3 regions of the Butyrivibrio fibrisolvens genome follow, and region 1 is predicted to be linked to each of the others. Evidence: riboswitches for the same ligand, from Rfam matches in the RefSeq annotation. Region 1 holds a riboswitch; each other region holds the start of a gene.
What was found. Region 1 has a riboswitch for cyclic di-GMP ahead of I7804_RS04030 (methyl-accepting chemotaxis protein). Riboswitches for the same ligand answer to the same signal wherever they lie in the genome.

Region 1 (10,601 bases):
ACTGATGAGCCGGTGGATTCCGGCGCTGAGGATTTTTCGGATCTCCCACTGATAGCCATTTATAAGAATCATACATTTTCTGTACCTTATCAGCAGGAATATCTGAAATATCTAAAGCAAGAAAAAAGAAACTCCCATTACGCCTTTGTTTTTGCAAGAAATGAAGAGTACAGGTTCTTCTGGAATAATTTTGGGAAAAACTTCCAGAGATAGAACTGTTTAACTCAAAAGATAAGAAGTTACACATAAGTTGAAAAAATCTAAAAATGCTATGTTTTATTCAGGAGAGTTTTATTCAAAATGATTTTATTAAAATTGATTTGAATAAAAATAATTTGAATAAATTGGAGGATTTATGAGTAATATTTTATTAGAAACAGACAGATTAAAAATAACAGAAATGACAATGGACATGGCGCTGGATGTCCACAAGAACTCCCTGGATGAGGATATCAGAAGATTCGTTCCGGATGAAGTTTTTGAAACACTGGAAGATGCGCAGGAAACCATAGAGTTTATAATGTCTCAGTATGGCTCTACTGAAGGACCACTTATCTACGCGCTCATCACCAAAGAAGATGACAAGAACATAGGTTATGTTCAGCTTGTTCCGATTGGTGATGGAAAGTGGGAGATCGGTTACCATGTAGCAAAGCAGTATACTAAAAAAGGCTATGCTACAGAGGCAGTAAGTGCATTCCTGCCTGTTATGGCAGATAAAGTCGGCGTTTCAGAAGTTTATGGAATCCGCCTTCTTGAAAATAAAGCATCAGGCCGCGTATTGGAAAAGTGCGGATTTGAAACCTTTTTCACAGGAGAAGGTCCATATCACGATGGCGTATTTGAAATAAGTAAGAGTGTTTGGAAAAAGTGAATTGACACTTTTTAGTATGTAATGTATATTGTTTTCATTACAAAAATTAAGGAAATATACGTATGAATTTATTATTACTGACAAACAGCTTAAGACGCAGAGCAAGGAGACATAAGTTCTTGTAACTATCGCATTTATCCGCATGGTTACAGGAACGTATGTCTTGTTGCCGTGCGGTGCTGTTAATAAGTAATATGAGCAGAACCGTAATTGATTTAGCAGATTGCTTTAAATCTATTGCGGTTCTTTTTTTATCAAAAAACCATAGGAAAGGAATTAGGGCATGAAGGAAAAAATCAGTGAAGCAGTAGTAGAGATACTGGGATTAAAAGATGGGGAGGATGCATTATCATCAAGTAGTATGCAAAATTAATCGTTCAAACTTGTAACCTTTTGGACTCCACAACTGTAATAATAATATAAGGCCTTATTTGAAGTACTTAAAACCTAAAAATACTCAGAAATGAGGGACAACATGAGATTACCTGTACAGGAACTAATGAATATGTACAAGAATAATGTCTATGCCGCGGCATTTAGTATATGCAAGAATGCCAGTGATGCAGAAGACGTTGTTCAGGAGACATTTCTAAAGTACTACATGACACACAAAAATTTTGATGACGAGCAGCATATTCGCGCATGGCTACTCAGAGTGGCAATCAATAAAGCCAAAAATATTCAGGCATCTTTCTGGCACAGGAATGGAGTACCGTTAGAAGATTATATAGAAACTCTATCTTTTGAAACGCCGGAAAGTAGAGACCTATTCGAAGAAGTTATGAAGTTGCACGAAAAATATCGCGTTGTAGTTCACCTTTTTTACTACGAAGACTACAGCGTCAAAGAGATAGCCAATATCTTAAAGATTTCAGAAAGCAATATAAAGGTAAGATTATCGCGCGGTCGTGCAATGCTTAAAAACGCACTTAAGGAGGGATGGGAAGATGAGCAATAGAGATAATTATAAAAAAGCTTTCTCTGCATTACAGACCTCCTGCGACTTTTCATTGGAGGATGAAAAAATGGCTATATTAAAGAGGAAAGCAGTAATAAAGAACGTAGTGGCAGCAGCTGCAATATGTCTTGCAGTTATTGCATTATCAGGAACAGCATATGCAGCTAATGTTGGAGGTATCCAGAGAATCATCCAGCTTTGGATCCATGGTGATCAGACAACAGCTACCATAGAATTTGACGGTGCTGGTAATTACACAATGGAATATACAGATGAAGATGGTAATATAAGAGAATCCGGAGGCGGAGGAATAGCGATAGAGCCTGATGGAACAGAAAGACCTCTTACAGAGGAAGAGTTACTGGCAGACCTTGTTAATGATGTTGACGTGGAATACTATGATGACGGTAGAGTTATCCTGTATTTCATGGATCAGGTAGTGGATATCACTGACAAATTTGAAGATGGTCGCTGTTATGTTTTTCTTGATGGAGAGGATGAAGATCTGTACGTAACAGTCAGGTATCAGAACGGCTGGGCCATAAGCCCTGATAAGTATCCGGAATACTGATCATGCACAGCCCAAAACAATTGTGACTATCAGTGCAAGCGTTAGAAGCTGCACAACAAAAGGCGAAATGAGAACATTAAACTCATTCCGCCTTTTGACATTTTATATGCGCCATATAATCGCGCGTTTATTTATATATGATAAGACTTCAGCAAACAATAGAATTATTCAGTCGCAAGCTGGAAGAAATTCATCTTCTGGTTAAGCGAATCTGCAAGATCCTTAAGATCTGATGCTGAGTTACTGATAAGTGCAAATGTAGCATTGAGTTCTTCCATAGAAGCATTGGTCTCTTCTGTAGAGGCTGCGTTCTGCTGAGATATAGCAGAAAGCTCTGCAATAAGGTCGATGAGCTGAGCCTTGGAAGAGTTGAGCATATTAACCTTATCAGATATTGTCTGGGTGTTCTGCTCTACGCTGTTTACTCCTGTTACAACGCCGTCCATATCAGACTTTGTGCTTGTAAGCTGGGAGCTTTGCTCATTGAAGGCTGCATTTAGTTCTTCTATTATTTCCATACTCTTAGTAGAGTCTGTTACGAGATCTTCTACTATCTCATTGATAGTTGTAGCAGCTGTACTTGACTGCTGTGCAAGAAGACCTATCTCATTAGCAACTACGCCGAATCCCTTACCATAGTCACCGGCTCTTGCAGCTTCGATAGAAGCGTTAAGTGACAGAAGGTTGGTCTGGCTTGATATCTCAGTGATAGAGTGAGATGCATCAGCAATCTTCTTAACAGCGTTGTTGGTAGCTTTGATCTGAGCATCGATATCAAGCATTGAAGCCATAACAGTCTTGTTCTGTTCCATAAGGCCGTCGAGAGCTTCGACAGTTCTCTTGGCAGCAGTGAGCATCTGGGTTGTAGCACTTGAAAGGTCTTCTACGCTTACTCCGATCTCATCAATGCTATCACCCATTTCGTTAGTATTAGAAGCAGATGTCTCTACGCTTTCAGCCTGAGATACAGCACCTTTACTGATATCACCTACAGCTTCTGCAACCTGAGTTGATACATGTGAAGCTGTTTGAGCTGATGTAGAGAGGCTATCACCTGACTTTGTAACTTCACCCGAAAGTGCAAGTGTTGCAGAGATAACTTCGTTTAGCTTGTTCTTAAGACCGTCAGCACTTCTTACAATGTCACCAAACTCATCTTTACGACTAATATTCTTACTATCAAATGATGCAGAAAGGTCTCCATTGCCAAGCTTTTCAAGACCACTTACAACGTCTTTTACAATTTTCTTTGATACAAGAAGCATTGTTAAACCGATGATGAAGCTTATTAATAGTACAACTGCGCTCACAGCATTCATTTTCATTGCAGCAGAAGAAAGACTGGATTCCACATCTTCTGTAGATCTTCCTGCAAAAATCATTCCAACTACTGATCCGTCAGAGTTTCTGATAGGGAGATAATATGCATACCAGCTGTTGCCACCAATCTCAAGATCTGTAGAAAGGTATTCACTGCCACCGCTGATAACGGTACTGGTAACTGCTTCGGAGGCGGTTGTTCCTTCCATACGAAGGCCGGTATCTGCGTCAGTCAGAGTTGTTATCTTTCTAACATTTTGGAAGAATACTGTATAAGATATTCCGGTTTTTTCACTAAGTGAATCTAGCTGACTCTGAAATATGTCATGAATAGCTACGTCACCCTTCATAAGTTCATTATCACTGTTAAGTGACCAGTCGCCTGACCATTGACTTGCCATCTCGGATACTTGTAGTGCAGATATATGAAGTTCTTCGGCAAAAGAGTCGTAGTAGGCTTTTTTGACCATAGACACGCCTACAGCCGTTACAATAATAGACATAGCTATAAGCATAAGAAGAGCAGTACCGCACAATTTTCCAATAAAAGAGAATTTAGATTTCTTCATTTGTAACCTCATTCATAAAAATAAGCACGAAGGACCAATGTCTACGTGCTTAAATGTCTGAAAGTGATCACGATTTCAGATTCATATAAATGCAACTGGCTGACATTTCAAAGTCCCTGTAGTTTTGCGTCACAGACTTTCGTCTGCTTTGCCTTTGTTTTTGTTTTCGTTAACACACAAAACGAAATTATACATAGTTGCTATTTCATTGACAATATAAATAATCGACAAAATAAGTAATAGTATTTGATAAAACGTTTGGGAAAAATATATAATCGCATAGAAATCTTTTTTGTTGTAGATCAGCCCTATCAACGATTTTACCCACATGCCGACATGATGTATTATAAATCGTAGGCATTGAAGTGTTTTTGTGCCTAGAATCCTTATATAAATTTTGTAGATATATGAAGACATTAGAAAGAAAACGAGGTTAGCCATGGAATTTAATAATGTACCAACACCATCTTATATAATTGATGAGAAGAAGTTGAAAGAAAACCTTGAGATATTAAAAGATGTAAGTAAAAGAGCAGGTTGTAAGATACTTCTTGCCCAGAAAGCATTCTCTGCATTCTGCGAATATCCCCTTATTGGGAAGTATCTTGCAGGAGCAACTGCAAGTGGCCTTTTTGAGGCAAAACTTGGTCAAGAAGAAATGGGACTTGAAAATCATGTCTTCTCTCCGGCATATAAGGAAGACGAGATAGAAGAGATTGCAAGAATATGCGATCACGTGATTTTCAACTCTTTTGCCCAGCTAAGTAAATATGGAAAGATCGTAGCTGATATTCATCAAGATCAGAATGATAAATCTGGAAGAATCGAAGGAGCAACTGATAGTAAAGAAAGCACTAATGAGACTTCGAATCTAGGAATCGGCCTTCGCATAAATCCGGAGTGTTCCACGCAGGAAGATGCTATCTACGATCCCTGCGCACCCGGATCAAGACTGGGGATAACCTTATCTTCATTTGAAAAAGGCTTATCAGACTATAGTGATGTATTTAACTATGTTGACGGCCTCCACTTCCATACTCTTTGCGAACAAAATAGTGATGATCTTGAAACAACTCTGAAAGCAGTAGAAGAAAAGTTTGGTAAGTATCTATCACTCCCCCAGATCAAATGGCTCAACATGGGCGGTGGTCACCATATCACTCGTGCAGACTATGATAGAGAAAAGCTTATCAGTTGTATAAAAAATATAAAAGAAAAATACAATGTAGAAGTATATCTCGAACCTGGCGAAGCCATCGCCCTGAATGCCGGATATCTTGTAACTCAGGTTCTTGATATTGTAGACAACGATCTTAAGATACTGGTACTAGATGCATCAGCAGCATGTCATATGCCTGATGTTCTGGAGATGCCATATCGTCCTCCGCTTAGAGATTCAGGTGAGGCTTCTGAAAAGAAGTACACCTACAGGCTCTCTTCCTGCACCTGCCTTGCAGGGGATATTATAGGCGATTATTCTTTTGACCAGGAGATACAGATAGGAGACAGGCTGGTATTTGAAGATATGGCTATATACTCCATGGTCAAGAATAACACCTTCAATGGAATGTGCCTTCCATCAATATATGCCATGGATGAAACAGGTGACGTAAGACTTATTAAGAAGTTCGGCTATGAAGACTTTAAGATGAGATTGTCTTGATAACATAATAACTAACCATATGTTTGAGGATTGTTGGAGTTTTGTATAAATGTATCAATCTTCAAACACATATTTTTAAAACTTATAATACTTGGAGTTTGTCATGAAGAAATTAGAGCTTAAACAGTTTGATCTTGCGCAGATTGCAGACAGCGGTCAGTGCTTTAGGTGGACCAGAATTATGGAAGATGAGACAGGTGGTGCCACATCTGATATAGAATCCGGAAAGATTAAATACAGGATAATAGCATTTGGCAAGATCCTTAACATAGAGCAGGATATGACATCTGGCATTGTCACCATGGATTGCAGTGATGCAGACTTTGATAATATCTGGAAAGATTATTTTGACCTTGATACAGATTACGGCAAGATAATAGATCGTATTCCGGAGGATGACAGTTATTTAAAACGTGCTGCTAGTGCCTGCGATGGAATCCGTATTATAAGACAGGATCCTTGGGAGACCCTTATTACTTTCATCATATCTCAGAGGAAAAATATACCTGCCATAAAAGCATCTGTTGAGAAAATCTGTAAGGCAGCAGGAAGTGTAATAGGAGAAGCCGATGGAGAGAAGCTATACGCTTTCCCTACACCGAAGCAGCTTTCATCTTTATCTATGGATGACTTAAATGCCTGCAGCCTTGGCTACCGCGCCCAGTACATATATAAAGCAGCCCGCGCTGCTGTTGATGGAGTAGTTGATCTTGATAAGTGGAAGAGCCTTGGTGATGAAGAGCTTTTTGACAAACTGTGCTCATTGTACGGAGTTGGCAAGAAGGTTGCAAACTGCACTATGCTCTTTGGTTTCTACAGACTTGACTCATTCCCGATCGATGTATGGATGAACAAGATACAGGATAAATATTATCCGGAAGGCTTTCCTATAGAAGCATACCGCCCTTACGGAGGAGTCATGCAGCAGTATATGTTTGCATACGAAAGAAGCATTGATTTCTGAATCAAAATGTAATTGCAGGATTTATGGAGAATAATAATGATCACTCGTTATAAATATTACGAGTGATCATTATACGTTTTATTCATATGTACTTGCGACAACTTCAAATCGTGGAAGCAGTAAGGAGACATAACCGTGTCCTGAGGACATGATTATTCCTCTTTTTATAAGTCTGTCGCGATATCTTGAGAAAATAGAGGATGTCATACCGGTTTTTTTGCATATTTCACTAACTTTTGTTTCATCTTTTTTTATTGCAAGAACAACATCTTTATCCTGCTTTGATAGAGATGACCATATTTTTTTGTATACAAAATCATCCAGCATATCATCAAGTTTTAAAAGAATATCGCTTAGCTCCATTTCATCTCTATGTTCATAGTAGAGAAGACCAAGCGCTTGAAAAGCGAAGGCATATCCCTTGGTTATCCTTGCGAGGTTCTTTGCACTATCAACATCAATTTGAAAAATATCAGAATATTGTTTTGTTATCTGATGTAGGCTAAGAGGCTCTAGAGATATTTTGGGAGTTCTTAGAAGAAATGTTAGAGCCGGATCGTTCTGAATTGCATAAATATTTTCATATAAACCTGTCATTAATAAGAAAACAGGATAATCTTTCCTTACAAATATTTGGAACTGGCTGGCAAAGTGACGCATATTTTCATCATGCATTACTTCGTCAATAGTAATGACCACTTTCTTATTATGCTTTTTTAATGAAGACAGTATATTATCTATGATACTAACGCTGTCTTGTGGAGTATCATTTCCATTAACACCAATACCAAAACCTGCAATTGATATATTAAATCCTTGATTGAGGAAATCAGGAATTTTTTTGCAAGAGTCGATTAACCGCATGGCGCAGTCGTTGATCAGATTCTGTGTGGAGTTAAGATCTATTACTATCCAGTCTTTGTTTTTTCTAAGTTCATTTGTTATGGAAGTCATAAGGACTGTTTTACCACTGCCCCTTATTCCTTCTATGAGATACGCTTGGCTGATTGGATTTTCGGCCTCAAATGTACTTAAGATCATGTCTGTATTTTCATATCTGTTTATATATTCATTTGGTTGTTTTCCAAAGGTAAGGGTGAATGGATTATTCTTCTTCATATATTTATATCCTTTCATAATCCTTCATAGTTTAATTTGCTTTCATAATTCTTCATAATTTATTATACTTTCATAATTCTTCATAATTCAATATATTTTCATAATTCTTCATAATTCTTTTGGCCATCATAAAGTGCTGTGAATAGCACATTAATATAAAGAATGGCGATTTATAAGTGCGTATGACACTATAAATCGCCAATTGTGTGCCTCTTGCGGCGCATGTTTATTATAAAAGTATGATTTTGATCATAGAATTGTAGTTTCTATTTGTAGCATTCAGGTCGTCTATCCCTGAATACTCCCCAGCTCATACGCATATCTCTAAGTTCATCGAGATCAAAAGTCGCTGTAAGAACTTCTTCCTTGTCTCTTGATCCGTCTGCTACTATGGCACCTGTTCCGTCTGTGATAAAGGATGAACCATAGAACTTAAGGGACGATGACTGATTATTGTTCTCCATACATGGTATTACGGACTCTGTTCCGATTCTATTAGCAGCTGCAACAGGCATAAGATTGCAACCTGAATGCCCCTGCATACAGCGGCGCCAGTGAGGCATGGAATCTGTATCAAGAACCGGCTCTGATCCTATAGCTGTTGGATATAAAAGGATCTCAGCACCCATAAGAGCCATATATCTGGCTGTCTCCGGGAACCACTGATCCCAGCAGATTCCAACACCGACCTTGCCAAATCTGGTATCCCAGACTTTGAAGCCGGTATTACCCGGTGTGAAATAGAACTTCTCCTGATAGAAATGATCATCCGGGATATGGGTTTTCCTGTATACTCCAAGTATACTGCCATCAGCATCTATCATAGCGATAGTGTTATACAGGACAGTTTCATCCTTTTCATAAAAGCTTATTGGCATGACTATTCCAAGCTCAGCCGCAACCTTTTTAAAATGGTTAACGGCAGGATTGTCTGAAAGAGGAGTTGCATACTCATAGTAATCGTATCTTCTCTCCTGACAGAAATACGGGCGCTCGAAAAGCTCAGGAAGAAGGACTACGTTCGCACCCTTTTGGGCTGCTTCACGAACAAGCTTATCTGCTTTTGCAATATTCTCATTAACGTTAGATGTCATCTGCATCTGGCATGTTGCGATAGTAACTTTTCTCATTATCGTATTATTATCCTTTTAATTATCCTTGATCGTCACTTCTATTTTTAATAAGTGGGGCTATCGTTAATTTGCAGGTATCTGCTGCGTTATACAGTGGATATTGCCGCCACCTACGATGATCTGTCTTGCAGGTATCCCTATAACTTCTCTGTCAGGGAACAGGGCTTTAAGTTTTTTGATTGCAGCCTTGTCATTAACATCTCCAAACTGGGGAACAAGGACTGCTTCGTTACAGATATAGAAATTTACATAGCTTGCTGCAAGCCTTTCGCCTACCTGCCTTGTATCTTCGCCTTCTGCAAACTCGTAACCCTCAAGCTCTTCTTCCTTGATACATACAGGCTTTTTAGGAATTAGCAGCTTGTGTACTTTGAGCTTACGGCCCTTGGCGTCCTTGGTACTTATAAGTACCTGTAGGTCAGCTGCGCTCATCTTGTACTGTGGATCATCTGTATCATCTGTCCATGCTAGGACTATTTCGCCGGGCTTTGTGAAGGCGCAGACGTTGTCAACATGTTCGTTGGTTTCATCATTATATATGCCATAAGGGATCCAGATGACTTTCTTTGCTCCCAGCATGTTGCAGAGCTTGTCTGTGATCTTGGCTTTTGACATCTTGGGGTTACGGCCTTTGCTAAGAAGACAGCTCTCCGTAACTATAACTGTTCCTTCGCCGTCAGAATGGATAGCGCCTCCTTCAAGGACGAAATCCTGAGCATCATATACATCTGTATCAAGAGCCTTACATATCTTAGATGCTGCCGCGTTATCATTCTCATAATCCGGATACAGACCGTCTATGTCTCCGCCCCAGGCATTGAACTTCCAGTCGATACCTCTTATACTGCCTCTTTTGTTAGTAACAAAAGTAGGTCCCACGTCTCTTGCCCAGCTGTCATCAGTAGGGATCACAAGGACATGTATGTTAGAGGAGCCTTCTTTGAAAAATGTATCAGGTACTGCCTCTCCATTTTGTACATCGATGATATCTGCATCAAGAGATTTGGCAGCATCCTTGGCATGCTCCTTATCTGCCAGCATATACATTACTTCATGCTTGGCAATCTCTTTTGCAATCTGAGCGAAGACTTTCTGAGCTTCTATTCCTCCATAGGGCCAGGAACCGGGCCTTACAGGCCAGATCATTATTGTTCCAATATGCTTTTCGAATTCGCCAGGCATATGGAAACCGTCAGCCTTGGGCGATGTAATTAGTTTTTTCATATATTCTCCGGAATCTATATATTTTGCCATAAACAGTCAAACAGGAAATCTATATATGCAGATTTCCTATTAGTGATATTTAATATTATTGGGACTTTGCACTTGCCAAACATACGCCACCCTTTGAGGCAGAGCCGATACGGACCGTTTATAATATATTTTCGTATCTTTTGAAGGTGTTATAAAATTCAGGAGCATTATATCTG
Region 2 (10,601 bases), 1.4 Mb from region 1:
TTTAAGATCTTCAGCCAAATAGTCTGATACTCTCTTTTCCAATGCATCTCGATACATTCTTATCTGATCTATAACATCAATTGTTTTGGCTTCTGTAAGAATGAGCTTAAGGTGAATAAGCTCTGCCTCTTTCTTCTCGTTCGATATCTCTTTGACTATAGCAAGAGCAGCTCTGCCAGCACCGACATAGTTGTATCTTGTAACAAATGATCCAGCAAAAAGAACCCAGTTACCACATGATTCAATTCCGGCATGAAGCGCTGCATCTGCAGTGTCTGCAATGTTAAAAGTCATGCTTGCGATCATCATCATTCTATCTACCGATCTGTTTCCAAATGGAACGACTCTGTTCCATCTGATATTAGCTATTCCATTGTCAGCATATTCGGTTGCAAGATGATTAATAAAAAAGCCTAATCTTACAACAATCTCATTTAAGGCAACTGGTATTACCTGTTTTCCAAGATTCTTGTATATAGATAGCTCATGTCGTAGGTCAAGTTTCTGATGTTCATAAAGATCATTAACAAAAGCAGGCAGCCCCGAGTCTTTAAGAATTGGAAGTCCCGATATTTCATATAGCAAGGAAACAAATATACCAGGTATTCCCATTCCTCCACCGGCAGTATTCTTCGAACCACCCATATCACTAACAAGATGGCCAAACCAGTTATCTGCACACTTAGCAATCTCTATGATCAGAGGCGTTGATGCAACAACATGAACAATGCCATGAAGCGCTTTAGGAACTTCCTGATCTGTTTCTTCCTCATATGTTTTTTCTGCCAAAGAAACAAGCCAGTTAAGTATTCCTGTTATAATAGCAGGAGAAAGAATTTCAACAATATCACCTACGTCTGTCTTTGCTAAAACAAAATGCCACTTACCCTCTTTATTAACAAACGTTCCTATCCTTAGAAACTGAACTATTATAGCGGACATAAGTCCAAGCGGCGTAGGATGGTGTGCAAGATCAGCAAGATGGTGATTACTCGCAGAAACTCCTATACCAGCACCCTTCCATACATTATCCTGTGCAACCTTAAAAGCCTTCTCCAGATCAACGATTGCATCTTTTAATCTGTCATTTTTAAATCCTCTCGCCTTTGCATATTTTTGAATAAATTCATTGACCTGCTTATGATTTAATCCAATTCCTTCTGGAGTTATACTACACTGCCCCACAAACAATGCATCAATAATTCCTGAATAAATACCACTAATTACTGCAAATGCATAGTCTGTTCCATCTGCACGATTATTGTACTTTTCCAGCTTGTAATTAATCCTTTCCAGCTCTGTATCAAGATTTATTCCTTCAGGAAGTGGCACCTCATTACTGTTTGTATCAGCAGCTGAAACAGTTATTTTGGCAGCCACTATTTCCTTTTCTTCAATTTCTTCTTCTGGAATATTATATGAACCATCAAGAATCTTATAAAATTCTTCAGATTCAGCCCATGTATGACTTTCGTATACTCTGGTAGCAAGTCTTGGATGGCTATTCCACTGATCCAACATCTGCTGAAAAGCCTTAGCAGATTTGGTTTCATCAATAAAATCCTTGAGATCAAGCGCCTGCTTAACAAACTCATGTCTGTTGATATCATCTCCGTATCCATTAATCTTAAGAAGACTGTCAATTAAAGCCTCATCACCGCCATCACATAATACAGCTGCCCTGTCAGCAGACAATTCACTACATCTGTCCCAAAACAGCAATGCTCTTTCAAGATTTGGAGTAATCAGCTTTCTCACAGCAGGAAATAATCTAAGTGGGCTGTTATCTACCCCATTAACAAGATTTTCAGCCATCGAATGATATAGACTATGTTTACAAGCGATATGTCCACATTCATGGGCTATTATGCTTGATAGTTGCTGCGGATTAAGCTCATCAACTAGCTTTGATGTAACAATCACAAAAGGCTTTGTAGTTCCACCTGTATAGGCATTCATATCCCCACTTTTTATATAATAGAACTCGGGAATATCAATACCTAATTTATCGCATATAGGCGGAAGCAGCTTATATACTTTCGGCATCTGCTTATCACCAAGTCTTACAAGTTCAGACATATTTTGAATTTTAGCCATTATCTCTGTATAATTGGCTGAATACGCCTCACACAGCTTTACGAACCTTGGAAATTTACTTAGTGCATCAAATGCGCACTTATCTAAATGATGCCTGTATGTATCAGCACTATATGACATATTACCCCTCCGTATCAGAGTTTAAATCTATCTGACATCTTTAATAATGCATTTAGCTTCATTGACTGCAACGAATGTTAACGCAAGCAATAGACTTTTACTTTCATCGTTAAATCCAATCTGGTAGGCTGTCTTCGAAAAAAGATCCATTGGCTTTATCTTAAACTCTTTCTCTGACTCAAAGGAACTATCTCTAGCGTTTAGCCATACATCCCACAAATCTGAATGAACCTTTATTCTCTTACTTTTCCCAACTATAACAATCTCCACTGTTCCTACCTGCCGTTTTCCAATATATAAAATAAGATTCCGCGAATACTTCTTGTGAAATAAAAAGCCCGATTTATCAGGATTATCAAGTACCACGCTACCAATCACATTTTCATCATAATCATAAAATAATATTCCATTGAAATTATCTGGGCAGCTTGTAAAGAATTCTATCTTATTATCTGCAGTTGAGAACACATAAGTTTTCGTATCTTCATCATTCTCATGACAAATAGCTAATAAATGGTTTTTATATTTGCTAAAAAAGGAAGTCAATTTAAATCTTTTATTGATCTTCTCCTCCTTTTTTTCAGATTCTTCTTCCTTTTTTCGATCATGTTGATCTTTGGCTGCTATAATTGCGCTTGTTCCGAACAATACAAACGTATCTTTAGCAATTTTGACAGCTGCATCTCTTAGTATGCCCATACTCTAATTCCTCATTCGATAATATACGAGTGATGCCACAATTTTGTAATTATCAGATATGAAATATCCATGCAAAGTATTCAAAATAAAATAATACTTATGAAAACTTTTATTTACACTCAAAATGTCTTTTGTATTTATTTCTTATACTTCTTTTGCTGTAATCATATGAAATCCTCATTGTTTGTACATCAGAAAATCATGAGGTATTTTTCTTCGTCTTCTTTTATGGTCATGTTCTTCCTCGTAAGTTTATCTGTAAATGCAAAATGGAGGAGCTATCGCTCCTCCGTATATAATTATAGCATTTTTTAGTTAATTGCGTTGATTAATTTACACTTTATCATCATCTAATTACTCATTCTCATGGATTGCACCGCTTACAAGGATCATACCCAAGATTTACAAGCTCATCTCTCGTTCCTTCATAATACATTTTGTTCTTTTCCTTCATATCGCTGACACTGCTGCATGTAGGATAGTGGAATTTCTTAGTATTTGTATTAACAACGTAGCTATACTGCTGCGTGGTCTGGTCTGTAGTGCTTCTGGTTACATCTTCTTCTGTCACATCATTTGGTATAAGAACATATCCGTCTATAGCGCTGTTGCTGCCGTCTGCGTAATTGATATTAACTCCCGGCTGTACGTTGTAGCAGAATACGTTGAAGCAGATTCCCTGTCCTGAATCTTCTACGGAGTAGCTTTCAATCTGAACTCCTGTACACAGGAGGTTATTGCCTTCAAATACAGGTGTAACCCTGTACATTACGTGATTACCGGTTGATTCTATGTAATTCGCAACCATGTTTTCATATGGAAGCATACCATCAACGTTCATGTACCTTGTGCCTGTGACAAGGTTGTTCTCATTAGCATTCTCGCCTGTGAGCTGGTAGCCTATAAGATGGCATCTATTGTAGAGATATGGCGGATCTGAGTCAACGAGTCCTGGGTACTTGTTCTGATTCCAACCTGTAGGCTTTACAGTTCCGATTGATCCGCGGGGCTCTGTAGGCATGAGGTCCTGACCTATGCATGCTACAGCTGTTGTACATCTTCCAAGGCTATCAAGTGCTCCATACTGTTCGTATGATACTGTGGTGATATCGGATGCTGCGAAGGTTGGTATATTGCCGTTTAGGACTACTGATGCACTTCCTGTATAAGCCGGTATGTCGCTCTTGGCATGGGCTTTGGTAAGTGTTAATCCCGGCAGGCTACTTATCAGTCCTATAATAATGAGCATCGCCAATATTCTGTTTATCTTGAAGTTTGCTATTCTCATGTATTTATCCTCTATCTCTTTTCCCAAAAGGTAATAAAAAAGGCACTGCACAGCTGCAATGCCCATTACTCGTGTTACATGCAACTGGCTGACTCTGAGAGTCCCTATAGCTTTGTGTCACCAGATCGCTCTGGCTTTACCGTAAATATGTAATCGTTATTTAGTTAAACTCAAGTATAATTATTTCCTTCTGTCATGTCAATATGTTCATGGCGCTTCCTCAGCCAAACATCGGAACATCCTCAAAGTCACCTACTGTATACTCGCCGCATATAACGCCATCTTCTATATTGAATCTGACGCCTACTCCATCATCGGTGATAAGATCGACATATGTCTCTCCGTCTGTTTTGTACAGTGTAAGGTTTGATCCTGCAGGAATAGTTTTTTCGGTCCAATAATACTCACTGTCAATATCGTCAGATGAATCTAAAGTCATCTCCTTTTTGGTCACGATAGTCTCACCTGTTTGTCCAACAGGATTGCCGGGATTGATAGAATCTATGCCTACGTAGTACTCAAACTTATCAACGCTAACAGGCATGCCGTCAAATCCAACTGTAAAAGTCTTCTTAACTACAGACCTGCCAAAGATATCCTCAGCTTTAAGAAGTACAAAACTGTTTGCATCTGTGATGTCATTATAGAACAAAGAGTAATCTTCATATATGCGTGGTTCGCTTATCTTGGTATTGTTCAGATCAAATACATACAATGTGTCGCTGTTACCCTCGTCTAATATGTTTATGTACAGATAGCTCTTTCCATTTGCTTTTTCTATTAAAAACATGTTTTCAGTATTACATAATATTTTTTTCTGGTACTGGGAGTCGCCATTTGAAAGAATGAATTCTTTATAATACTCCTCGGGTACATTTACCGAAAGTTCAAATTCCTCTCCGCCTACAGTAAAACTGTTTTCCTCTCCTTCAAGCTTTGTAACCTTCCAGCTAGGTGCTGTCAGTTCATCATTGAGCTCTATCAGGTTTTCATCGCCGCTAAGACCATCTATCTCATCTCCGGTTCCTTTGACCAGATCACTGATCCTGTCTACGATCTCGTCCTGTGTCAGGTCTTCACCTGTGTAGCACTCATACTCTGTTTTGCCTTCATAATCTTCAGACCAATCATCAAGTTCATCATCTGAAGGCACTCCGTCTCCATCTTTATCCTCATAGTTATAGTATTTCTCTGAATATGCCACCGAGACTTTGTAGTTTTCATCCATCTTCATGTAATAGGTATATAGAATTGCTCCAGCATAATCTGTATTATAATTTACTGCAAGACCTGCTTTAGGATAGTAGTCGTAACCACCGTTACCGCCTGCGCCGTAGCCCCAGTCATCTATGGAAAGTATTAGTTTTCCATCTGCGAAGGTATACATGCTGACACTGTAGCCCGGATAATCGATCACAAGCTCCGGAACGTCATCATCATCAAAGTATATGAGTTTATACTCATAATCTGCATAGTCATGGCCGAAGCAGTATCTGCTGGCGATCATCTCATATGCTTCCTGATATGAGTCGAACTGTCCATCGGGATGTCCATCTGTCAGAAAAGCTATAGTTGCAGCTGCTGAAAAGTCACTTCCAAAATAGTCCTCAATAGCTTCAGGTTTATTAAAAGTATTATAGTTATAACTATCACTATAATCCTCATACTCTCCGGTACAGATCTGGATCATCTCTCCTTCCTGAGTATCTCCGACTACAACTACATCTGAGATACCATCAAAATTGATGTCGCATATTCCAACTTCACTAATCTCATCATAATATGTATCATCTTCCTTTGGAGAGTGATAACGGGAATAATACACCTGTGCAAGTTCTGTATCGTCCTGCATTATCTTGAATGAAGACCACTTGCCTGCGTCCTTATCGATAAGCGGTATGAGTTCAACTTCGCCAAATGGCTCCATGGTTACTTTCATGGAGTTTTCATCAAATGCTACTACCTGATACCCATCGCCTGAATAAGATTCTTCTGCCTCATCTGTCTCTTCGGAAGTCTCATCTTCCTCTTCATCAGTCTGTTCTGTTTTTTTATCAGATGGATCATCTGATGACTTGCTATCCTCTTCACCTGCTGCATTCTCTTTGCTTGCTTCCTCAGTAGAATCGTCATTCATCGACAGATCCGTATTGACGCATCCTGTAAGTGTGAGCGCGAGGATACATGCTACTACTATTTTTCTTTTCATACTTGTCACTGACCTCCATTAAAACGCATATATGAATGATACCACGGGATGGGGATATATTTGCATGTTTTCTGATGAAAGGTGGGTTTTAGGGGATGGATGTCAGCCATGATCGTTTTTTCTAGTGAGAAGGGCCGGAACCTGATCCGGAACCCAAAAGATAATAACCTAAAAATGAAACAAGTCTACAACAAAAAAGCGCAGTGAACCTGCGCCTTTTCTATTCCATACGGTCAGTTCATACTTCACTTCTAAGTCTTTTATTGTATTCGTCTAATGCTTTCGATGTCTGATAGATATAGACGATTTTCATAATGCTTACAATGAAGATTACTATTACTGCACCTATGATCAGAAGCATACCAACAACATACGCTAGAATAATGCTACACAGCATAGCGATCAAAGAACCTATATACAACTTCCATAACCGTAGCCACATTTCTGATAATTCGTCATCCACTCCTTCAAGTACGTTAGAATGACCGGTGAATTCACTATAATTACCAATAAGCTCCGCTATTAAGGAAACCAGCGAGATAATAAATCCAAAGGCTATAAAATCAACATCTTCAGAAGCCCCCGATGCAGCAATCTGGATAAGCTTAATAGCATCTGCTGCTGAAGTTACTAGAAAACAATAGCCTGCTATACGGTATTTTTCTTCCTTAGACGAGATTTTTAAAAGAATGAGTCCATAGGCAATGGATACTATAAAACTTATAATATTGCCTACAATTAAAAGATCTTGAGAAGTTATGATTATTTCACTACTAAGTATGGATGCAATAGTATTCAGTATGAATAGCCCAAATAGGATCATGAGCCAACTGCTTAGAAAATGTGCACTCTCTGGTGATAATCCTTCTCCCCTGTATCTTTCTTCATAAATTGTTTCTATCATATTTAATTTTCTCCCCGATTTAAAATCTTTTTACGCGTCAAAATTATTGATACGCGCCAACGTATTATACAAAAATTTTAAGTTTTACACAATGTATGGACGTATCTGCATCTCACACTGTCGTGGACATTATGGAGATAAATAATAAATGCTTATAACAAGCTTTCCATATGTTAGTTAGTTCTTTTCCCACCAATAAGCCGGATCTGAGAAATTCTCAGAAAGCCATCCTTCATAGTCATCTACTTCTTCGCCATCGATTGTGAATACACCGTCATGATACTCGGCAATGTATTCTTCTGTATAGGATTCTGTAGAGATTGTCGCTCTCATGTAATAGGAATCGCCTGCTCCGCCGCTTCCCCTATATGTTCCATCATTCTGAAGTTCTTCGAAACACCTTGTAGTAGTCATATTTCCATAGTACTTACCGTCAATGTGCGACAGGATCAGATATACGCCTGCATTAGTTCCAAGATCAAGGATAAGTTCCTTGCCATTTTGACCATCAAGATCTACATATGTAACTCGCTTTATCTCAGGTTCGCCAGCTTCTGATATGCTTTCGCAGAACTTGACAAAAGGGTGTTTTGAGACGATGAATGGGTTATGTTTATCTGTTATAGCTAAAACTTATAACTAATATATATTATTTTATTGTAGTCAAATCCCAGTGTTGGTGCGATAATAAGTCTTAAATTCGGGCAGGAGGAAACTATTATGAAAAAAATAATATCACTAGTTCTTACAGGCACTATAGCTGCGGCTGCGCTCACAGGATGCGGAAACGAGTCCAACGAGAGTGATGTAAAAGCTGCTAGTACTCAAAGTAGCTCTGATGTTGTTGCAAACGAAGCAGACAGCTCAGCGTCAGTCGAAGAGGCTTCAGATCTTCCTCAGTGGAAGTATGGAAAGTTTACTGCCAGTGTAGTTGATGGTCAGATTGATCTTTCAGGTCTTGGTGTTGTGATCGAGGTTCCTGAAGAGCTCAAGGACAAGGCTGACAGTATTGGTATCAGAGGTTCTGTAACTGATGAGTTTGGATATGCAAGTATTTACTGGATCAATCCGGATGACCCTGATAACACAGGATATGAGATTGTTGATCTCGAAGCAGATGTCAATCCTGTAAATGTTGAGGATCTTGTCTATGAGGACTATGGCATCACTACAGACGTTGTTGCTGATCTTGGCAGCAATGGAGGATTTAACTACTATGCTTATAGAGAAGATACCTGGTATGAAGGTGATTCATCATACTTTGATGAAAACGTTCTGGCTGATCTTGATGAAGACAGAAAAGCTGAGTACATTGAGTTTTTATCATATTCATCAGAGCTGATCGATAATATCACTTTTGTTGATTTCCTTATTCCAGAAGCTCTTGGAGCAGATGACTTCGACAACGAAGCTCTTCTTAATTTTGAATTAACAGATCTTGATGGCAACACTGTTAAATCCGGCGATTATATTTCTTCCAACAAGGTAACAATGATCAACTTTTGGGGCACTTTCTGCGGACCTTGCATCAATGAGATGCCTTATCTTGCTGAGATTGAACAGGAATACAAGGATCAGGGCTTTGAGATCGTTGGTATGACCTGCGATGTATATGATTCAGAAGGCAACTATCAGGAAGATATCGTTCTTGATGCTCTGGATATCATTGAAGATACAGGTGTTGAGTATCCTATTCTCATCGCAAGTGTTGAGCTCAGAACTTATGCTCAGCTTACAGCATATCCTACTACATTCTTTGTTGATTCCGAAGGACGTCTTCTTACAAGTCCTATTGTTGGTTCTCACAGTAAGGAAGAGTGGGAAGCTTACATCGAGGAAGCTCTGGCAGCTGTAAACTAATTGTAATAAAATAATAGAATCATAAAATAAAACCGGCAGCAACTAATTGTCCATTACTTTTTTATTCTTGAACACTTCAATCAAGAATATATAGGAGTGGGAAAAAATTAGTTGCTGCTTGTGTGCGTTGGAGATTTACATGGACAATAAAAGAAAAGTACCCATCTGGGTAACAGTGATCCTGCTGATCGCATCAGTATCCTCCTTGATATTTGGCGTATACAGAGGAGAAGTAAGGACTGTATATCGCAAGGCAGCAAATATATGTATGGAGTGTATTGGAATTGGCTAATAATATAAAAAAACATAAGGTTATAAGGAAGGCTGTTCAGTCAGTTTGGGGACTTCTGACTAATGGCTATATTCCGGGATTTTTAAAAGGAACTATTTATGAAGGACCTTTGAAAAGGTTCTGTGTACCCGGCATGAACTGCTATTCATGTCCAGGAGCTTTGGGCGCATGTCCTATTGGTGCCATGCAGTCATTATTTGACGCCCGAAGAAGGAAATTCGCTTTCTACGTAGTAGGATTTCTGGCTACTATCGGCCTTTTGGTTGGAAGATTCATCTGCGGATGGCTGTGCCTCTTTGGTCTTATCGAGGAGCTTTTGTACATGATCCCAACTCCCAAGATCAGGGTTCCTGAAAAGATCGATAAGGTGCTTAGATATACTAAATATGTTGTTCTACTGGTTTTAGTATTCCTGCTGCCCTTCTTCTATCGCAGCAGCTATGGAGCAGGTGATCCGTTTTTCTGTAAGTACCTGTGTCCTGTTGGAACGCTTGAAGGCGGCATCCCGCTTGTCCTTCTTGCAAGTGGTATGCGCGAAGCTATTGGTTCACTGTTTAGATGGAAGTTTGCTATTCTGATCGTATGCATCCTGTCTTCTATCTTCATCTACAGACCATTTTGTAAGTACTTGTGTCCATTAGGAGCCTTTTATGCGCTATTCCAGAAGGTTAGTATCTTAAGACTTCATTTTGACGGCAGTGCCTGCGTTAATTGCGGTGCATGTTCTAAAGTCTGCAAGATGAACGTTAACCCTGTAAAGAATGCCAACAGTGCTGAATGTATACGCTGCGGCGAATGCGTTAAGGCCTGCCCTAAGAAGGCACTTTCATTTAAGAATTTCAAAAAGTAATATTAGTGCGCTCGTGCGCCTGTCGGTGCACCTAACCATTTCTTCTGTTTCATCATGAAGATGAAACAGAAGCATAGACTGCCTGAATCCAGCTTATACGTCTATCTAGCGCATCCTTTACAATTCTACTACCAAGTGCCACTTCATAGCCATGGCAAGAACCTTTCACTTCGTCAACTACCACGCACCTAAAGGTACGTGGCTTGCGACTCCCCTGTAGTTCGTTGCAATAACTCCTACATTTTGTCGGTGTAACTTCCGTGGGGTCGCATCATGGGACGG
Region 3 (10,601 bases), 2.0 Mb from region 1:
CTCATCCCATGCAAGCTTTGCTGCTTCAGCAAGCTCTTTTTTAGGAATCTCTGTGAATTCCTTATAAAGAGAATGAAGTATAGTATCAAGAGAGGTAAAGGCCATGAAAGGATTGCGAAGGCGCGCTTTACCTGATGTGATAGCTTCAACGTTATTTTTAATATTCTCAGAATATGATGTAACAATAGGGCAGTTGTAGTGGTTGGTAGCCCCCTTAACTTCTTCTCGCTCATAGAAAATTCCCGGATAGAAGATGAAGTCAACTCCCTTGTGTATCAGCCATTCTACATGACCATGGCTGATCTTGGCAGGATAACACTCGGATTCTGAAGGTATAGATTCTATACCCATCTCATAGATCTGATGTGATGATCTTGGAGACAATACTACCTTGTAGCCAAGTTTAGTAAAGAAGGTATGCCAGAAAGGATAGTTCTCATACATGTTAAGAACTCTCGGGATTCCTACAGTACCTCTTGTTACTTCGCTATCAGGAAGTGGCTTGTAGCCGAATACTCTCTTATATTTCCAATCAAAAAGGTTAGGAACTCCATCAGCGTTCTTGACCTTGCCAAGACCTCTCTCACAGCGGTTGCCTGAGATGTGCTGCCTTCCTCCTGTGAACTTGTTGACTGTAAGGCGGCAGTGATTGGTACATCCCTGGCAGGTAGCCATAGATGTAGAGTACTCAAGGCTGTTAATCTGATCTATTGTGAGCATTGATGTCTCGTAAGAAGGATTCTGCATGAATCTGTTTCTTGCGATAAGAGCAGCACCAAAAGCGCCCATGATACCTGCGATATCAGGACGGATAACCTCTGCTCCGGCTATCTTTTCGAATGCACGAAGAACCGCATCGTTGTAGAAGGTTCCACCCTGAACTACGATGTTACTTCCAAGTTCCTTGGCATCAGACACCTTGATAACCTTGAAAAGAGCATTCTTGATTACAGAATATGCAAGACCTGCAGAGATGTCATCTACACCGGCACCCTCCTTCTGGGCTTGCTTAACTTTAGAGTTCATAAATACAGTACAGCGGGTACCAAGATCGATAGGATGCTTAGCAAAAAGAGCTTCCTTGGCAAAATCCTGAACACTGTAATTAAGAGACTTGGCAAAAGTCTCGATAAATGAACCGCAGCCTGAAGAACAAGCTTCGTTGAGCTGAACTGAATCAACAGCCTTGTTCTTGATACGGATGCATTTCATATCCTGACCGCCGATATCAAGGATACAATCGACTTTGGGATCGAAGAATGCAGCTGCATTATAATGAGCGATAGTCTCAACTTCACCATCATCAAGCTGGAATGCTGACTTCATGAGAGACTCGCCGTAACCTGTAGAACAGGAGCGGGCTATACGTACGCCTTCCGGCATCAGCTTATATATCTCCTGCAAAGAGTTAATGGCAGTCTGCAAAGGAGAACCGTTATTGCTTGAATAGAATGAATACAGAAGATCACCGTTTTCTGATACAAGAGCACACTTGGTAGTTGTAGATCCTGCATCTATTCCAAGGAATGCATTGCCCCTATAATTGTCAAGAAGTGAAGTCTTGACCTTGTACTGATCCTGACGCTTCTTGAATGCATCATAATCTTCCTGAGTAGGGAAAAGAGGCTCCATTCTGGCAACTTCAAACTCCATATGGATCTTTTTGGAAAGTCTGGAAACCATCTCATTCATATCATAAGAAATAGCTTCCTCGGCATTCATAGCACTACCCATAGCAGCAAAAAGGTGAGAATTGTCTACATCTATAGTATGCTCATCATCAAGCTTTAAAGTCCTGATAAAAGCATTTTTTAGTTCTGACTGGAAGTGAAGAGGACCACCAAGGAATGCAACATGACCTCTTATAGGCTTACCGCAGGCAAGACCTGAGATAGTCTGATTGACAACTGCCTGGTATATGGATGCAGCAAGGTCTTCCTTGGTAGCACCGTCATTGATAAGAGGCTGGATATCAGTTTTTGCAAATACACCACATCTTGCAGCGATGGTATACAGAGAATTGTAATTTTTGGCATACTCATTAAGACCGGCCGCATCAGTCTGAAGAAGAGATGCCATCTGGTCTATAAATGAACCTGTACCGCCTGCGCAGATACCGTTCATACGCTGTTCAACATTGCCGTCTTCAAAATATATGATCTTGGCATCTTCACCGCCAAGTTCTATAGCAACATCAGTTTTAGGAGCAATTTCTTTAAGTGCTGTAGATACAGCAACAACTTCCTGGACAAATGGAACTTCAAGATGCTTGGCCAGATTAAGACCGCCTGAACCTGTTATCACAGGATGGATCGTAACGTTGCCAACTTTGGCCTGAGCCTCTTTGACGAGCTCGGCAAGAGTCTCACGTATATTGGCGTAATGTCTCTTATAATCAGCAAAAATCAGTTCATGTTCCGGATCAAGAAGTGCAACCTTTACAGTTGTAGATCCAACGTCAATGCCAAGTGTGTAGTCTTTTGAAATCATCTAAACCTCCGAATGAAATTACCAAAAAGCCGAAGATAACTGTAATATTACACATCGTCTCTTAACAAAAAACGGCGGCAGCGTCCCTAGTCAGTACACTAGCGTTAATCTTGATGCTGCCACATAATTGTAATTTCATATTCAACTATAATTTCTTATTAAAAGGAAATCCCTAAAAACATTCTTAGTGATTATAAAACATGACCGGTATTTTTTCAATGTGCTACTTTACTATAGTTAAAAAATCCAAGTTAAAAAACTATAAAGTGTTTGAGAAATATTTGCGCTATTCATTTACAGAAAATACAATAAATGCTAAAATCAAGGATGAAGAAGCGCAGTGGGATGTAAGTACTTACCGACTGCGCTTAATATTGCCACATTAAGTTTTATTATCGCGCATATGTAAATATGAGCACTTGTTTTTAGTTTGTATTTTCTATGGATTTTTGGCGATAAATACATGAATATTTAAGAGGTCATTATGTTCAATAAACTTGAAAGAAAATTTGGCAGATATGCCATCAGAGATCTTACGATCAAACTTATGATCGTTTATGCCATAGGATATATGGTATGTCTTATGGGAAGCCAGGCAGATCCGTTATTTGTTGATAATTATATCAGCTTCAATCCATACATGATCCTTCATGGACAGATCTGGAGACTTGTAACATGGATCCTTATACCACTTCAGGATAATTTTCTTTTGTATGCGATCTCTATCTTGCTTTTCTATATGCCAATCGGCAGAACCATGGAAAGCGCCTGGGGAGATTTTAAATACAATCTGTACCTGTTCCTTGGATTTATTATCACTATCATTGCAGGTTTTGTCCTCTATGGAGCATATGCTTTATATGGACTTTCATTAGGTGCAGAAAGTGAGACATTTTCTCAGATTCTGCAGCTTATAGGCACAGCTGTCGGAAGCTGCACAATTCCTTATTATATTACGATGTCTATCTTTTTTGCATATGCTGCAACATTCCCGGATGCGACTGTACTTCTTATGTTCATCATCCCAATCCAGATGAAGTGGCTTGGAATTGCATATGCAGCTCTTTATGGATATAAATTTGTAATGTCTATTGTAACTTTGATAAGAGCTTTTGCGCAGTATGGATTTATGACAGGATGGATAGGCGGATGCGGTATCATAGCAGGTATCATAGTGCTTATAGCTTCACTCATTCCGTTTGTTATTTTCTTTTTTGGAGACCGTTCCAGCAGACTTAGGAGAAAGGCCGGAAGATACAGACCTTCAGAAGTAAGAAGAAGAACAGAATTCAGACATAATGTTGAAAATGCTAAAAAGGCTCAGCGCATGACAGCTCCAGGATCTGCACATCATAAGTGCGCCGTATGCGGACGTACAGAGATTGATGATCCAAACCTTGAGTTCAGATACTGCTCCAAGTGTAAAGGAGCCTATGAGTATTGTCAGGATCACCTCTTTACTCATGTTCATGTTGAGAAATGATCACATTTGCACGATTTACTGATATATTTCGTTTTGAGCTGATAACGAAGACTTTTTACCAAATATATTGCATGCTCAAATATAAAGTTTGAGTTAGAAAATTAATTATACACAGAATAGGAAATATTGATATATGGATAAAGAAAAAGAATTTGCCGCATTACTTGCTGATGTTACTAATCTTGGAAGACAGCAGAAAGGTATTGTTTCTAAGGAGCAGGTAAAAGAAGCTTTTGATAAGCTTTCACTATCTGATGATCAGCTTGCGCTTGTATATGATTATCTTAAGAAACATGGAATTGGTATAGGAACACCGGCTGACCCTGAAGAATTCCTTACAGAAGAAGAACACAACTATCTTAAAGATTATATCGAATCCTTATCAGAACTTCCGGAAGTAACGGATAGTGAGAAGATTGGTATTACAATATCTGCAATGTCAGGAGATAAATCAGCACAAAACAGGCTTATAGAGATCTATCTTCCTACAGTTCCCGATGTTGCCAAGATGTATGCCGAACAGGGCGTATATATCGAAGATCTTATAGGTGAGGGCAATCTGGTACTTACATCCGGTGTCACAATGCTTGATGCCATAGAGAAACCTGAAGAAGCTGAAAGCTTCCTTACCAAGATGATGATGGATGCGATGGAAGAGCTTATATCTGATAATCTTGATGAAGATGCCAGAGGCCAAAAGGCTGTCAAACACGTTCAGAAGGTTGCTGACAAAGCAGCAGAACTTGCCAAAGAGCTTAGAAGAAGCGTAACAGTAGAAGAACTTGCTGCAGAAACTGACCTTACAGAAGATGATATCATCGAAGCTATCCGCATGACAGGCAATAACATAGAAGATATAGATTTTAACGAAGAATGAATCTGATCTGATAATGATTCAGTAGTCAAATAGGGCCATTGAAAAAATTCACAATTAAGCTTCGGGGGCATTATGAAACAGTTTTTGTATGAAATCGTGAGTAATAGCAAAAAGGACAACTCTTTTGACGAAGCAAGAAGATATGCAAAGGAACATGAGGATTTTCAGGTTCTTGCTCATATTTATTTTGGATATGCTCAGCTTGATAAGACAATGGAGATGGTATCATATTTGAAATCTCTTTTCCCGGGAATCAAAATTGCCGGTTCCAGTTCTTGTGGAGAGATCAAGGATGGGCATCTTACAGATCGTTCTATTCAGATATCCATATCTTTTTTTGAAAAGACTAAGATTAAAACAATTATATATGATTGCAGGGATAGGAGCGAGTTTGATAACGGCATTCTCATGCAAGAAATGGTTGACAGCGATCCTTATGCAAAAGCTGTAGAAGTAATTGTTGCAACTCATTCAGGACTCCATGCTCAGAAATTTTTTGATGCTCTCGAAAAGTGTAATGAATCTGTGGCTGTATTCGGCGCAGCTGCTGCCAAGTATGATGATACAAGTGATACCTTTGTATTTAATGAAGATGGAATATCCCTATTTGGTATAGTATGCGTATTGTATTCAGGTGAGGACTTTCATATCAGTACAGCTTATGCACTTGGCTGGAAGGAACTGGGTCATTCGATGACAGTCACTAAGGCCGAGTCTGAGAAGCTATATGAACTAGACGGCGAGCCTGCTTTTAATGTATACAAAAAGTATTTGAAAATTCAAAATGACAGTTCTTTTTCCAGAAATGCACTGGAATTCCCGCTTATGTATAGTGAATATGGTGTTGACGTTGCCAGGATCTCTTTAAAATGTGCCAGTGACGGAACTCTCTACCTTGGCGGAGAACTAAGAAACGGTGATATAGTAAGACTTGGCTATGGTGATCCTGTAGCCATCCTGGACAGTGTATACGAAGCTCAGGACAAGATCAGATTATTCCAGCCTCAGGCGATATGGATCTATTCCTGCATGACGAGGATGAGTTTCTGGGGAGATGATATTGACTGCGAAATATCACCCTTTGATAAGATCGCTCGCACGTCCGGATTCTATACATTTGGTGAATACATAAGGATTGGCAAAAAAATCTATATCCATAATGCAACTCTTATTTCAATTGGTATGAGAGAGAACGCTCCTGCAGGAATCCCTGTAATGGCTCTTCCAAGGCTCACCCAGAAGAAAATGAGTGGTGAAATATCCATGGTTGAGCGCCTTGTAAGCTTTATTCAGGCGACAACAGGAGAACTCGAAAGACTTAACAAAAATCTTGCTCAAAAGGCACTAACTGACGATCTGACCCGAATATATAACAGGCGCAGGATAGAAGAAATAATGGAGAGCTTTATTGAAGAAGGTCGTCAAAGCCGCGATCAGATTTTCTTCCTGCTTATGGATATAGATTATTTTAAGCAAGTCAATGATACTTATGGACATGACACCGGAGATATTGTTCTTAGAAAGGTTGCAGGCATTCTTAAGAATTACATGAATGATGATTGTGTTCCCGGAAGATGGGGCGGTGAAGAGTTCATGATCGTAGCTCGTAATATCACCAAGACCATGGCTCTTGACCTTGCTGAGAGTATCAGAAGAGATATCTGTGATGAAGATTATGATCCGGTTCCGGAACTAACTGTATCTATAGGTATAGCCGGTATGTCTCCAAACGATAATATTCTGGAATTATATAAAAGGGTGGATAAGGCTTTGTACCATGCCAAAAAAACCGGAAGAAATTGTGTGTTTTTCAGCACTGACTGATATCTTTGGACAGATGGAAGGATTAATAGTTTTTGACATCTATCTTGTTATTTGCTGCTAAACTTATTCAATAGTTAAGACGAATTAACCCTTTGTTAGTGCTACAATATAAGGCTTTGTACATTCTGACCTGGGAAACTAAAGAAAACCGGTGGTCATTTTTTGTAAATATTACACAATAAAAAAATGCGGGATTTTCGCGTTTTTTGAAAAAAGGTGTTGATTTATTTAAAAAAATCTGTTATATTTTACTACGTTGAATCCACGAGATAATCTTTAGCAAAATAAGCGAAAGCTTATGACGCAAAGCTATAGGGCCTGTAAAATGGCAGCCAGTTGCACTGTACTTTAAATTCTTGCCGTCTGCTTTATGCAGACGGTTTTTTACTTGTTATTGTTAAAAAATAATCTTTTTTCACTCTTTCTCCGATATATTTATATGACGTAGGCGGTAAAAGGATTTTTATCGTTCTTAATATGATCATAATATTTTTATGAAACTCCCAGAACTAAGGATTGGCTTAGTTAGCACAGTATGAGAGTAAATAATAGTCTTAGGTCTAAGATCTTAAAGTCTATGCTTTGTCTTATAACAGTTATTATCATGACTGTTTCTTTTGCATTGCCGCAAACTATAAGATATTCCAAAGCTGCGCCTCCGGAAGCTGAAAAGCTTGATGATGAACCGGTAGAGGCGAATTTCTATGGAGATATAGCGCCATCTTCTGATATAGCTAATTACAAAAACGGAAAAATAGGGACAAGGACAGTTAAAGTTGGATATTTTATGATAGACGGCTTTCAGATGTATGATGAGAATTATGGATATTCCGGTTATTGCTATGATTATCTTCAAAAGATCCGAACCTATACCGGGTGGGATTATGAATATATAGGAGATGATGAAGATATAGCATTCTCTGATCTGTACAGGATGACTGTTGAGGGCGAGATCGACCTTATAGGCGGTATAACCTGGACACAGGAAAGGGCTGATAAGCTCATCTTTTGCAATGTGCCAATTGCTATGGAGTATACGACCATATTTGTAAAAAATGGCGATACAACTTTTCTTGCCGGCGATTATTCCAAATGGAGAGGCATAAGGCTTGGAATTGTCAGAGGGACTACATATGTTGACAAAGTCAGGGATTTTGCAGAATCGAATTATTTTACCTACAAGGGATATTATTATGACAGTGATGCAGATCTAATTGCTGCTCTTGAAAACGGCGATATTGATGCCTTTGTTTCCGGAAGTTCCCATAACTTTCCCGGAGTTTCAATTTTGGCACAGTTTGATCCAAGCTATTTGTTTTTTGCCACAGGACTTGATAATAGTGACCTCATGGACAGTCTTAATCATGCTCTTTCTCAGATAGAGACTGTTGATGCAGGCTTTAAAGAGTCACTTATGTCCAAGTATTATCAGGGCAACGGCACTAGTAATATTACATTCACATCCACAGAGAAACTCTATCTTGATTCTCTTATAACTAATAACAGAACCTTTACTCTTTTGGTCAATCCCGATAACTGTCCATTATCTTATCTCGATGAAAACGGTAAACCATCAGGTATCCTTGTAGATATGACAACTTCTATACTTGACAGTATAGGCCTTTCATATGAATTTTATGAAGTATCTGACAGATTTGAATATATAAATGCTTATAATGAGCAAAGAGCAGATATAGTGATCGACTTTATATCGGATTTTGGCCGGTCCGAAATGGGAGGATATTACGAGTGTGATTCCTATTTTGATACCTCTCTTGCCAGTGTCCATAATGATAAAGAATATTCTTATGATACGATCGTAAAAAGACATGGAGACGGAATCTTTAATGATAGTATACTTCAAAGCCTAAGCGATACTGATAATGTTGTATTCCTTGATTCTTTAGAAGCTACAAGGCGTTATCTTGTAGCTCATCCCAAAGCCTGTACAATGCTGCCCTTGGAAAGCGCAGTAGTGCTTGTCGGACAAGAAGAGACCAATGCACTTGTTGCTGAAGATATATCTTATAGAAATCTGCGCTTTTGCATGGCTGTTAACAGTAGCTGTGGCAATTTCCTTATAGGAATCTTTAATAAAGCATGTAACTCTTTTCCTCAGCAAAAAAGAGCTGAGATCATCAGCAGATATGATATTGACAATTACACACCGAAGACCTTTAGAGCCTTCATATATGATAACCCTATGTACGGCTTTGTAGTTATTGTTTCAGGTCTTGTCATCTTCTTTTTGGTGATCATAAATCATATTGGCAAAAGAAACAGACGTAAGGTTGAAGATCTTAACCAGAAGCTGTCTACAGCGCTTGATGGAGAAAAGAAAGCGTCTGAAGCCAAGAAGAGATTTTTCAGTAATATGAGCCATGATATGAGGACGCCTCTTAACGGGATACTGGGGCTTACCAGAAGCGTTATTCGAAATGGTATAAATTCGGTAAACAATCTGGATTATCTGTACAAGATAGAAGACAGTGCCAATTATTTGGAGCTGCTTATCAACGATTCACTTGCAATGAGTAATCTGGGAAGAGTCGAGATAGAACTAAATCCTCAGATGTGTGATCCCGGACAGGTCTTTGACAGCCTTAAAAATGTTGCACTTACCTTTGCAAAAGAAAGAGATATACGAATTATATTAAGAAGAAAAGAAATAGTAAACCTTCCGACAATGATCGATTATAGCAGACTTGAACAGGCGATACTAAATGTTATCTCCAATGCTGTTAAGTTCTCACGTAAAAGCGGTACTATCGAGATCGATCTGACCAGCAGCATGATAGACGATGGCAAGGTCGAATATACCTTAAGCGTTCAGGATCACGGAATCGGAATGAGCAGCGATTTTCAAAAGACGATGTTTGATGCTTACACGCAGGAAGACAGAGGTGAGATGACAGATCATGCAGGGACAGGAATAGGGCTTTCTGTTGTCAAATCTATCGTCGAGAAGATGAATGGCAGAATTGATATTAAGAGTAAAGAAAATATAGGAACGATAGTGACTCTTGTCTTTGTATTTGATGTCTGCGCAGGAGCCATGCTCGATGATCTGCAAGAAGATTATGAGCAAAAAAGCCTTGAAGGTAAGACTGTTCTGTACTGCGAAGACAATGAGCTTAATATGGATATAGTATGTGCTATCCTTGAAAGCGAGAATGTCAAAGTGGAAAAAGCCTGGAACGGCAAAGAAGGTCTTGATACATATACAAACCTTCCGGAGGGAACACTTGCAGCAATACTTATGGATATCAGAATGCCTGTAATGGATGGCCTTACTGCTGCCAGAGCCATAAGAAATTCAGGCAGAGAGGATTCAAAGACCATACCTATTATAGCTGTATCTGCCAATGCCTTTGAGGATGACAAAAAAGCTTCGAAAGATGCAGGGATGAATTCGCATCTGTCGAAGCCTGTTGATCCAAAGCTTCTGATAAGTGAGATTAAGAAATATGTATGCATATAGTTTGTATGATCGAACCTATCTGCTAATAAAATTACTCCGCCTTGTGGTAACTATGCTACAAGGCGGAGTATATTTATCTATAGAATAATCTATTTCTTGCGTATTCTGCGCTTTTTGAGCCATCTTATGATCATGAACCTAAGGATCAGGAAACCTGCAGAAGTTGAAGCTATGGCAAATCCTATGAATCCAAGAAATGGAATTCCAAATACCTGTGGCTTCATGTCGGTAGTGCAGATTATGGCAGAGCCGATAAGAAGACCTGTCAGACACATTCCAATAACAAGATTTCGTACAGACGTATAGACAAGCTCTGCAAAGGGACCTGAAATCTGAAGCCTTAGATTGGTTCTGGATTCTCCCTTTAGGTATTCTTTTAACGCATCTGTTGCAAGACCCGGAAGTTCTATTCCCTTACTTGCAGATCTGTAGAGTCTTTTAAGATT

Region 2: linked by a shared signal. The riboswitch ahead of I7804_RS15410 (DNA/RNA non-specific endonuclease) and the one ahead of I7804_RS04030 (methyl-accepting chemotaxis protein) in region 1 are both predicted to bind cyclic di-GMP.
Region 3: linked by a shared signal. The riboswitch ahead of I7804_RS12330 (ATP-binding protein) and the one ahead of I7804_RS04030 (methyl-accepting chemotaxis protein) in region 1 are both predicted to bind cyclic di-GMP.

What each region holds. Positions count from the first base shown of each region.
Region 1 is NZ_CP065800.1:983,859-994,459, forward strand. Features, by position in the region: gene I7804_RS19070 (CD3324 family protein) at 1-213, shown strand, start outside; gene I7804_RS04015 (GNAT family N-acetyltransferase) at 356-874, shown strand; gene I7804_RS04020 (RNA polymerase sigma factor) at 1,350-1,832, shown strand; gene I7804_RS04025 (DUF4179 domain-containing protein) at 1,822-2,403, shown strand; gene I7804_RS04030 (methyl-accepting chemotaxis protein) at 2,568-4,292, opposite strand; cyclic di-GMP riboswitch class I at 4,380-4,455, opposite strand; gene nspC (carboxynorspermidine decarboxylase) at 4,732-5,955, shown strand; gene I7804_RS04040 (DNA-3-methyladenine glycosylase family protein) at 6,059-6,919, shown strand; gene I7804_RS04045 (ATP-binding protein) at 6,998-8,038, opposite strand; gene aguB (N-carbamoylputrescine amidase) at 8,305-9,168, opposite strand; gene aguA (agmatine deiminase) at 9,235-10,395, opposite strand.
Region 2 is NZ_CP065800.1:3,681,699-3,692,299, forward strand. Features, by position in the region: gene I7804_RS15400 (M48 family metallopeptidase) at 1-2,217, opposite strand, end outside; gene I7804_RS15405 (hypothetical protein) at 2,245-2,916, opposite strand; gene I7804_RS15410 (DNA/RNA non-specific endonuclease) at 3,281-4,204, opposite strand; cyclic di-GMP riboswitch class I at 4,281-4,355, opposite strand; gene I7804_RS15415 (hypothetical protein) at 4,425-6,413, opposite strand; gene I7804_RS15420 (hypothetical protein) at 6,652-7,317, opposite strand; gene I7804_RS15425 (hypothetical protein) at 7,495-7,731, opposite strand; gene I7804_RS15430 (TlpA family protein disulfide reductase) at 8,038-9,177, shown strand; gene I7804_RS15435 (CD1871A family CXXC motif-containing protein) at 9,317-9,469, shown strand; gene I7804_RS15440 (4Fe-4S binding protein) at 9,462-10,319, shown strand.
Region 3 is NZ_CP065800.1:2,952,209-2,962,809, reverse strand. Features, by position in the region: gene I7804_RS12350 (2-hydroxyacyl-CoA dehydratase) at 1-2,490, opposite strand, end outside; gene I7804_RS12345 (zinc finger MYND domain-containing protein) at 2,975-3,973, shown strand; gene I7804_RS12340 (sigma-70 domain-containing protein) at 4,107-4,850, shown strand; gene I7804_RS12335 (diguanylate cyclase) at 4,923-6,674, shown strand; cyclic di-GMP riboswitch class I at 6,943-7,018, shown strand; gene I7804_RS12330 (ATP-binding protein) at 7,210-10,155, shown strand; gene I7804_RS12325 (ABC1 kinase family protein) at 10,245-10,601, opposite strand, start outside.